DNA from 3 places in the Agrobacterium sp. 22-221-1 genome. Region 2 is predicted to be linked to each of the others. Evidence: riboswitches for the same ligand, from Rfam matches in the RefSeq annotation. Region 2 holds a riboswitch; each other region holds the start of a gene.
The links. A riboswitch is a leader RNA that binds a small molecule or an ion and turns the genes downstream of it on or off. The one in region 2 is predicted to bind thiamine pyrophosphate.

Region 1: linked by a shared signal. The riboswitch ahead of thiC (phosphomethylpyrimidine synthase ThiC) and the one ahead of ACQZ5N_RS04750 (ABC transporter permease) in region 2 are both predicted to bind thiamine pyrophosphate.
Region 3: linked by a shared signal. The riboswitch ahead of thiB (thiamine ABC transporter substrate binding subunit) and the one ahead of ACQZ5N_RS04750 (ABC transporter permease) in region 2 are both predicted to bind thiamine pyrophosphate.

What each region holds. Positions count from the first base shown of each region.
Region 1 is NZ_JBNWCL010000004.1:6,020-9,292, forward strand. Features, by position in the region: gene thiO (glycine oxidase ThiO) at 1-274, opposite strand, end outside; gene thiC (phosphomethylpyrimidine synthase ThiC) at 276-2,099, opposite strand; TPP riboswitch at 2,195-2,306, opposite strand; gene ACQZ5N_RS07505 (acyl carrier protein) at 2,489-2,740, shown strand; gene ACQZ5N_RS07510 (acyl-CoA dehydrogenase family protein) at 2,740-3,273, shown strand, end outside.
Region 2 is NZ_JBNWCL010000002.1:270,010-273,282, reverse strand. Features, by position in the region: gene ACQZ5N_RS04760 (hydroxyethylthiazole kinase) at 1-176, opposite strand, end outside; gene ACQZ5N_RS04755 (ABC transporter substrate-binding protein) at 173-1,123, opposite strand; gene ACQZ5N_RS04750 (ABC transporter permease) at 1,120-1,905, opposite strand; TPP riboswitch at 2,030-2,132, opposite strand; gene ACQZ5N_RS04745 (pilus assembly protein TadG-related protein) at 2,352-3,273, shown strand, end outside.
Region 3 is NZ_JBNWCL010000004.1:166,324-169,596, forward strand. Features, by position in the region: gene thiP (thiamine/thiamine pyrophosphate ABC transporter permease ThiP) at 1-1,004, opposite strand, end outside; gene thiB (thiamine ABC transporter substrate binding subunit) at 1,024-2,037, opposite strand; TPP riboswitch at 2,077-2,187, opposite strand; gene ACQZ5N_RS08230 (VOC family protein) at 2,233-2,625, opposite strand; gene ACQZ5N_RS08235 (ABC-F family ATP-binding cassette domain-containing protein) at 2,724-3,273, opposite strand, start outside.

The sequences.
Region 1 (3,273 bases), on a different contig from region 2:
CGCGGGCCGGCGCAACAACCAGCGTACCGTGCCGCACGACAAGGCCGGGTGTCGCTTCATCCCACCAGTCGAGCGCCGCCTGACCGAGCGTCAGAACCGCCGCTTCAGCGCTTTCACGCTCGCACCAGGGCGCCAGCATGCCGCCCGCATACCAGGATGCGCCGCGCGAGGGTTCGGCATTGCGCTCGCAAACCGCGACGGTAACGCCGTTTCGCGCCAGTTCGAAGGCCGCCGTCAAACCGGCGACCCCCGTTCCCTTGACAAGCACGCGCATGCTATTCGGCATCCGCAGGCGTCGCGAGCGGCATATAAAGCTCGCCACCTTCCTTGAAGCGTGCGGCCATGGCCTCCAGCCCCTCCTTCTGCGCCTCGGCGCGGATATCGTGAGAAATCCGCATCGAGCAGAATTTCGGCCCGCACATGGAGCAGAAATGCGCGACCTTGTGCGCTTCCTTCGGCAAGGTCTCATCATGGAAGGAGCGCGCCGTATCCGGGTCCAGCGACAGGTTGAACTGATCCTCCCAGCGGAACTCGAACCGCGCGCGCGACAGCGCATCGTCCCGCACCTGTGCCGCCGGATGACCCTTGGCGAGATCGGCGGCGTGGGCAGCGATCTTGTAGGTGATGACGCCGACCTTGACGTCGTTGCGATCCGGCAGGCCGAGATGTTCCTTCGGCGTGACGTAGCAGAGCATCGCAGTGCCGAACCAGCCGATCATCGCCGCACCGATGCCGGAGGTGATGTGGTCGTAACCCGGCGCAATATCGGTGGTGAGCGGCCCGAGCGTATAGAAGGGCGCCTCACCGCAGGTCTTCAACTGCTTGTCCATATTCTCCTTGATCTTGTGCATCGGCACATGGCCAGGGCCTTCGATCATCACCTGGCAATCCTTCGCCCAGGCGATCTGCGTCAACTCACCGAGCGTCTCCAGCTCCGCGAATTGTGCGGCGTCATTGGCGTCAGCAATTGAGCCGGGACGCAAGCCATCGCCCAGCGAGAAGGAGACGTCGTAAGCGCGGCAAATGTCGCAAATCTCGTCGAAATGCTCATAGAGGAAGCTTTCCCTGTGGTGATGCAGACACCACTTGGCCATGATCGACCCGCCGCGCGAGACGATGCCGGTGACGCGGTTGACGGTAAGCGGGATGTAATGCAGCCGCACGCCGGCATGGATGGTGAAGTAATCCACACCCTGCTCCGCCTGTTCGATCAGCGTATCGCGAAACACTTCCCAGTTCAGGTCTTCGGCAATGCCGTTGACTTTCTCAAGCGCCTGATAAAGCGGCACCGTGCCGATCGGCACCGGCGAATTGCGGATGATCCATTCGCGGATATTGTGGATGTTGCGACCGGTAGACAGGTCCATGACGGTATCCGCGCCCCAGCGGATCGCCCAGACCATCTTCTCCACCTCTTCCGCCATGGAGGAGGTGACGGCGGAATTGCCGATATTGGCATTGATCTTGACGAGAAAATTGCGGCCGATGATCATCGGCTCAAGTTCCGAATGATTGATATTGGCAGGGATGATGGCGCGGCCGGCCGCCACTTCCTGACGCACGAATTCCGCCGTGACATAGTCCGGGATATGCGCCCCGAAACTTTCGCCGTCACGCGCCAGCTTTTCCCTGGCCGCCTCGCGCCCGAGATTTTCACGGATGGCGATGAATTCCATTTCCGGCGTGGTGATACCGGCCCGCGCATAGGCAAGCTGGGTCACGGCTTTACCGGCCGTGGCTCTGAGCGGCTGGTGGCGTACCGAAAATTCAGGCGTCAGGCGTTCGCCGGTGGCAAAGCCGTTATCCTCCGGCTTGACGTGCCGGCCGTCATAAGCCTCGACATCGCCGCGCGCCACGATCCAGTCATGACGCGGACGCGGCAGACCCTTTTCAATCAGAACGGTATGCGAAGGATCGGTATAGGGACCGGAGGAATCGTAAACCGTCACCGGCGGTTCGCCCGCCGTCGGATGAACGGCGATCTCGCGCATCGGCACGCGGATATGGGGATGTAAAATACCGGCTTTGTGGATTTTGGTAGAGGCGGCATGCGGCCCGGTGGTGACGACAAGCGGGATATTCTTGGCAGCGATATTCATCTTGAGGCTCCAAAGTTTGACAGTGGAGACCCAGTTCGAGCCGGAATGATGGAAAATACCGAATTGCCGAAACGCGACGTCATGCGCCCGCCCGACCTTCGGTCTTTGCACCGTCCCTACGCCAGTATGAACTGGATCAGGTTCAACGGGTCACTGCGCATGAAAGCAGAATCTCAGCCCCTTGACGGGACACCCCTGGTGAATGGCCACAGCAAAAAACACCGACCGGCATTTGTCAAGGCCGACGATCCATGCTTGGCAAAGGTGCGGGAATGGCGCATGCTGCCGTTAGTTGTAATTAACCTAACGGTTTAGGCGAATATTATCGTTTGCAACGTAACGATAAGCACAAACCATCCTGATGTGAAATTCATGGGAGATACGTCGGAATGAACGCGACTATTCGTGAAATACTGGCCAAATTCGGCCAGCTTCCAACCCCAGTCGATACGATTGCAGATGAAGCCGATCTTTATGCGGCAGGCCTTTCTTCCTTTGCATCCGTGCAATTGATGCTCGGCATCGAAGAAGCATTCGATATCGAATTCCCCGACAATCTGCTGAATCGCAAGTCATTTGCGAGCATCAGGGCCATTGAAGACACCGTTAAGCTCATTCTGGATGGTAAAGAGGCAGCCTGATGAACGTCACCGTAGCGCCGCAGGATGAAACGCTGTCCGCGCGCGCGGGCCGTGTCGCGGCAATTGCCGCCAAACACGCGGATGAGGTGGATGTCACCGGCCGATTCCCACAGGAAGCCGTCGACGCCTTGCGACAGGAACGCCTGCTCGGCATCCAGGTCCCCTCTTCGCTGGGCGGCGAAAGCGCTTCCTTACAGGAAATCGCCGATATCTGCGCCCGGCTCGGTCAGGCCTGTTCGGCAACCGCGATGATTTTCGCCATGCACCATATCAAGGCATCCAGCCTGGTGGAACACGGCGAGACGAGCGCATGGCATGCCGGCTTCATGAGCCGCATCGCCAGCGAACAGCTTCTGCTCGGCTCCGCCACCACCGAAGGCGGCATTGGCGGCAATCTGCGCAACTCCATCTGTGCAATCGAAGTCGAAGGCGATTTCTGCCGGCTGGAAAAGGACGCCACCGTCATTTCCTATGGCAGCAATGCCGATGCGATCCTTATCACCTCGCGCGCCCACAAGGATGCCGCGCCCGCC
Region 2 (3,273 bases):
CTCTCGATTTCCTCGAGCGAGGTGGTCATGGAGGGAATTCCGCCGACGACGGTGATGCCGTCTGCGGTGAATTTCTGCACCACGGTGTTCATCAGGCAATGTACGCGCGGGCGCGTTTTGCGCACGCGCTCCAGAATCTCGGCGGCGATTGCCGCTGTCGGAAAAGTCGTGGTCATGGCTGCTGCAGCTCCACGGCGATGTCGTCCGCCGCCGGCGCCTGCTTGATCAGCTGCATTTCCTGCATGAAAGCGCCGAAACGGGCATAGCGCGCGCGGTCGAGTGCAGCCGGGCGCTTGGCGAAGCGCGGCAGCGTGTCGAAGAAGGCCTGCTTGTTCAGCGCATCGTCAAGGTTCGGATAGGCCTTGATGAAAAGCTGCCAGGATTCCTGAGGATGATTGGTAATGAAGATCGCGGCTTGCTCCACGGCGGAGAGGAAACGCGGCAGCCGGCTGTCCTTTGCGAGATCGCGGTGGGTGACGAAGATCAGCTCGTCATAGGCCGGCACGCCGTGTTCCTCCGGGAAGAAGGAGCGGCCTTCATGTCCCTCGAGCCTCATCTGCGTCAGCTCGAAATTGCGGAAGCCGCCAAGCGTCGCATCCACCTTGCCGGCGATCAGGGACGGCGAGAGAGAGAAATTGACGTTGATGAGTTCGACATCGTCCTTCGTCAGGCCGTCCTTTTCCAGCATGCGCTTCAGCATCGCATCCTCGAAGCCGGAAACGGAAAAGCCGACCTTCTTGCCCTTCAGGTCCTTCAGGCTCTTGATCGGCCCGTCGGCCAGAACGGTGACAGTGTTGAGCGGGGTTTCGACCAGTGTACCGAAACGCACGAGCGGCAGGCCGGCATCGTGATCGAGATAGAGGTTCGGCTGGTAATGCACGCCGATATCGGCCTGTTTGGCCGAGACGAGGCGCGGCACGGCGGAGGGGTCTGCGGGCGGAACCAGTTCCACCTCCAGCCCCACATCGGCAAACAGGCCGCGTTCCCTGGCGATCACCATCGGCGCATGATCGGGGTTCACGAACCACTCGAGCAACACGGTCAGCTTGTCTGCCGCATGCGATTGCATGGGTGAAAGCACGCTTGCTGCCGCGACGACGAGGGAAAGAAGAGTTCGTTTCATGGTGCCGAAAGTCTCCGTAAAGATCTGAAAGGAATGGTGTGTTCTGTTTCCTTGGCCCAGGGGGCCATATTGGCGGTCGCCCGGTCGACGATGAGCCGCAGCAGCACCGCCATGATGGCGAGAATGGCCATGGCGGCGAACATGGTGTCGGTCTGCATGCGGGCATTGGACTGGATCATCACAAACCCAAGCCCGGCCGATGCGCCCACCCATTCGCCGATGACGGCGCCGAGCGGGGCAAGTGGCGCCGCCACCCTCAAGCCCGAAATCAGCGATGGCAACGCCAGCGGCACACGCAACCGGGTGAGGACCTGCCAGTGGCTCGCCTCAGTCAGCGAGGCGGCGTCAAGGATGGCGCGATCGGTGCGGTTGAGGCCATCCGTGAAAGCGGAGGCAACGGGGAAGAAGATGATGATCGCCGTCATGACCACTTTCGAAGCCATGCCGAAACCGAACCAGAGGACGAGGATGGGGGCGAGCACGAAAACCGGAAAGGCCTGCAGCACCAGCACCATCGGCCAGACGAGGCGGCCGAGGCGCGGGATGGCGGCAATCGTGAAAGCGACGAGAATGCCGGCGGCGATGCCCGCCGCAAGCCCGAGCGCCATTTCACCAAGCGTTACCAGTGCCTGCCCGAACAGGAAGCCCGGCTGGCGCCAGAAAGCGCCGGCAACATCGGCGGGCGATGGCAGGATATAGCGGGGCGGCGAAAACAGCCACGTTCCCGCCTGCCAGAAAACCAGCAGAAGACCGACACCGTTCAGCGCATGGGTGGCACGCATGAGCCGGACCTCAGACGCAGACGCACCGTGTGCGAAGGGCGGAAGGTTTCAGCATCATCATTCGTCTCCAGATGTGACAATCTCGGAGATCAGGCAAAGCGGAGAAGAGAAAGGGCAGCGCCTCTTGGCGCGACAGTTCCGTTCCTACGCCGGCATGACCCGGATCAGGTTCAAGGGTCCGGCTCATCGCCATCTCAGCACCGTTCGGTGCTCCCCTCGGAAGAGTTTGTTTTGTAGGTCAAGTTTCATAAATGTCAACGTCCCGCCAGCGATCCGTCGTCAGGCGTGATCGTGAATGCCTGAACGGGTTTGCGCTGATGCGCATCTCCAATTGGCGTATTAGTTATTGAGGAAATTAGATTTATCGAAAATTAGTTATCTCTTGAAACTGCCTTTCAATATTATTCGGCTAACTTTCCCTCCGGGGAAAGGTTCCGGGGGCGAATTTGAAGAACATCTGGCAGGATAAATCGGGAAATTTCGGCATTCTCAGCGCCCTGTTGATGGTGCCGCTGATCGGGGCGGCCGGCGTGGCACTCGATGTGACGCATGGCATGGCTGTCAAATCGGACCTGCAGATGGCGGCGGATGCCGCGGCGCTTGCAGTGGTTGCCGATACGTCGTCGAGCGTTCACAAGGCAAAGGAAATGTCGGGCGACGGTGTCATTTCGCTTGGCACTGATGAAGCCTCCGCATTTTTTGAAAGCAATGAGCGGGCCAATCCCGATTATAAGCTCCTGTCTCTTGATGTGTCGGTGATCAAACACGGTAACGCCATCGAATCCTCGGTCAGCTTCAAGGCATCGGTCGGCACGACGCTTTCACGGATACTCGGAGAGGATCTCATCACCGTTTCGGGCAAGGCGACCGCCAAATACGAGACGGAAACATTCAGCGACTTCTATGTCCTGCTGGATAACACCCCTTCGATGGGCGTTGGCGCGACGCCGACCGACGTTGCTACCATGGTTGCCAATACGAGCGACAAATGTGCTTTCGCCTGTCACATCGTGAAAAACGGGGTGGTCGATACAAACAGCTATTACTACAAAGCCAAAAGCCTCGGGGTCACTACACGCATCAATGTGGTGGCGCAGGCTACGGCAAGCCTGATGGATACGGCAAAGTCCACGCGGAAAAGCAGCAATCAATATCGCATGGCTGTCTATACCTTCGGAGAGAAGGCGGAAGATACGAAGCTGCTCGAAGTCGTTCCCCTGACCTCGGATCTGGCGACCGCGAAGAAAAAAGCGGGCGAAATCGATCTGATGTCCATTCCTTATCAGGGTTATAATAACGACCAGCAGACCGATTTCGACCGGGCGCTGACCCAGATTGGAGACAGGATCGGCTCTTCGGGCACCGGTG
Region 3 (3,273 bases), on a different contig from region 2:
GCAAGACTGGTCGCCGCCGCGCGCAGGAAAATCGGCGCGGACAGAAGACGCGGCAGATCGGCCCTCAAACCCGAGACAGCGATGGCGACAAGCGGCAGGCCGATCAGCAGAACAGCGAAAACGATTGCCGCCCCATCCCAGAGGCGGACACCGATGCCCTTTCCGTCGAAACGGCGAAGGGAACGACCAAGCGAGGGAATTTCCGCTTCGGGCGACGGCAAAAAGGCAAGAAGGCCGAGCAGGATTGCGGTGAGGCCAATCTGCAAAACCGAAAGCGCAATCGCCCGCTGCGGATCGAAATCGAACCGCAGCGCCTGATAGATCGCCACCTCCAGCGTCGTTGCTGCCGGCCCGCCGCCCAACAGAAGAACGAGCGTGAAGCTGGTGGCGCACAGCATGAAGACAAGCCCGGCAATGCCGGGGACGAGACGCGCGACCGCCGGCCATTCGATAAAACGGAAAATCGAAACCGGCCCCATGCCGAGGCTCGCCGCCATGCGCCAATATTCGCCCGGAATGCGCTCCAGCCCTGCCAGCATCAGCCGCACCGAAAGCGGCAGATTGAAAAACACATGGGCAATAAGAATACCAGACAGGCCGTAAATGCTGAAAGGTTCATCCTCCCCGGCAAAAACGAGTGCCGAATTCAAAACGCCCTGCCTGCCCCAGATGGTGATGATGCCGAAGGCGCCAACGATGACAGGCAGACCCATCGGTACCGCCATCAGCCTGACGATCCAGATTCTTCCCGGAAACTCGCGCCGACGGCAAAGCGCCAGCGCCACCGGCAGGCCGAGAACAATGGAAAGAAGGGTGGAAAGCATTGCCTGATAAAGCGTGAAACGCAGGATGCGCAGCGTATAGGCATCCATGATGCCGGCAGCGGACGCGCCAGCATCGAAGGACAGGAGAGCCGCAACCGCGAGCGCCATGAACAGGAAAACGGCGGCAAAAGCCGCCGTTCCGAAAATGATCGACCGCCGGTAATCGCGACGCAGCATCATGCGCGAGTGTGCCTCTTCCTCAATTCATGCTCATGGCGGCAAGCCATTCATCGATCCATGCCTTGCGGTTCTTCGCCACCTCTTCCGGATCCATCAGGAAAGTCTTCTGCGGCACCACGAGTTTTGAAAACGCCTCCGGCAAGGGCTTGGAGGTCGCCGCGACCGGCATCATCCAGTTGTTTTCCGGAATGGCATCCTGAAAACCGGATGTCAGCGTGAAAGCGAGGAATTGCTTTGCCAGTTCCTTGTGCGGCGCGTTTTTAAGGAGACCGGAAACCTCAATCTGGATGTAATGCCCTTCGGAAAAGGCGGCGGCCTGATAACGATCCGTTTTTTCAGCGACCATGTGATAGGCGGGTGAGGTGGTGTAGGAGAGCACCATCGGCACCTCACCCTTGGTGAAGAGGCCATAGGATTCCGACCAGCCCGGCGTAACGGTGAGAATGCGCTTCCTGAGCTTTTCCCAGGCCTCCGGGGCCTTGTCGCCGTAAACCGATTTCACCCATAGCAGCAGGCCAAGCCCCGGTGTGGAGGTGCGCGGATCCTGAATGACGATTTTCTGCGAGGGGTCGCCTTCCACAAGGTCTTTAAGGCTCGCCGGCGGGTTTTTCACCGTCTGCGTATCATAGATGACAGCGAAATGGCCGTAATCATAGGGAACGAAAACATCGTCCGTGTAGCCGCCCGGCACCTTGGCCGCCGATGCATCGATGCCGCTGACATCGAACAGACCGGTCTGTTTTGCTTCCGCGACAAGATTGGTGTCGAGACCGACGACGACATCCGCCTTGGACCCCGCCCCTTCAAGCTTCAGACGATTGAGCAGCGCCACGCCATCGGCCACGCCGACGAAATTGAGCGTGCAATTGCAAACCTTCTCGAAGGCCTCCTTCACCTTGGGACCGGGACCCCATTCGGAAACGAAGCTCTCATAGGTGTAGACGGTCAGTTCCTGTCTATCCTGTGCAACAGCAAGACCGGGCAGAAACAGCGAGGCGGCAACGAGGGAATTCAGGAAAAGACGACGGCGCACGGGTATCTCCTCAAAAAAACGATAGGGAAATAGCCGCCTGCATTAAAGCCGTCTAATCCCTCCGCCGGTATGAACCGGATCAGGTTCTTCGGGTTGGCAAGCCTCTCAGCCTTTTACACCCAAGCGCAAAAGACACCCCGTTAGATCAAGATGATGGTGTAGTCCCGCCGTCCCTGATTGGCAAGATGGCCGAGGTCAGCCCTGTTCCGTCATATGCACCAGTTCCCAGACGTGCCCGTCGGGATCCTGAAAGCTGCCGGCATACATGAAGCCATGGTCCTGAACGGGCTTCCAGCCGCTGCCGCCGGAGGCGAGCGCCGTCGCGATCATCCGGTCGATTTCCTCCCTGCTTCCGGCGGAAAGACAGGTCAGAACCTCGGTGGTTCGCGTCGCGTCGGCAATGTCGCCGTTGATGAAATCGCGGAAACGTCCCTCCTGGAGAAGCATCACGAAGATATTCTCTTCCACGATCATGCAGAGCGTGCGGTCATCCGAATATTCCGGGTTGAAGCTGAAACCGAGAGCGGTGAAGAAGTTTCTTGATGTCTCGATATTCTTGACCGGCAGATTGACGAAAATCATGCGCATTTTCACAACTCCTCCAAACGAACGCCGGCATAGAACGGCAATTCTGCTTTTCTATCAAAGGCGGGAGGAGGACCGGTCAAACGGGGAACTGATTGCCTTCAGCCCTCCAGTTCCTCGCGCAGCATCTCCAGTTCCAGCCATTCTTCTTCCATGGCCTCCAGCTTGTCGCGCAGCTTCGACATTTCCTGCGCCAGCGTGTTGAAGGCCGCCGGGTCCTTTGTGAAAAGCTCCGGATCGGCCATGCGCTGCTCGCGTTTTGCGATTTCGCCTTGCGCCTTTTCCATCTCCTTCGGAAGATTTTCGAGCGCGAATTTCTGCTTGAAGGAAAGCTTGCCCTTGGCCTTTGAAGGATCCTGCGATGCGGAGGCGGAAGGTGCGGCCTTCGCCTTTTCCTGTTTCTCAGCCTTGCGTTTTTCTTCCGCCGCGCCCTTGCGCTGCGCCATCATGTCCGAATAGCCGCCGGCATATTCGATCCATCGTCCGTCCGGCTCATCCGGATTGACGGGCGCGATGGTGGAGGTGACGGTGCGGTCGAGGAAATCGCGGTCGTGGCTGACGAGGATAACGGTGCCGGAAAAGCCAGCAACGATTTCCTGCAACAGATCGAGCGTTTCGATATCGAGATCGTTGGTCGGCTCGTCGAGGATC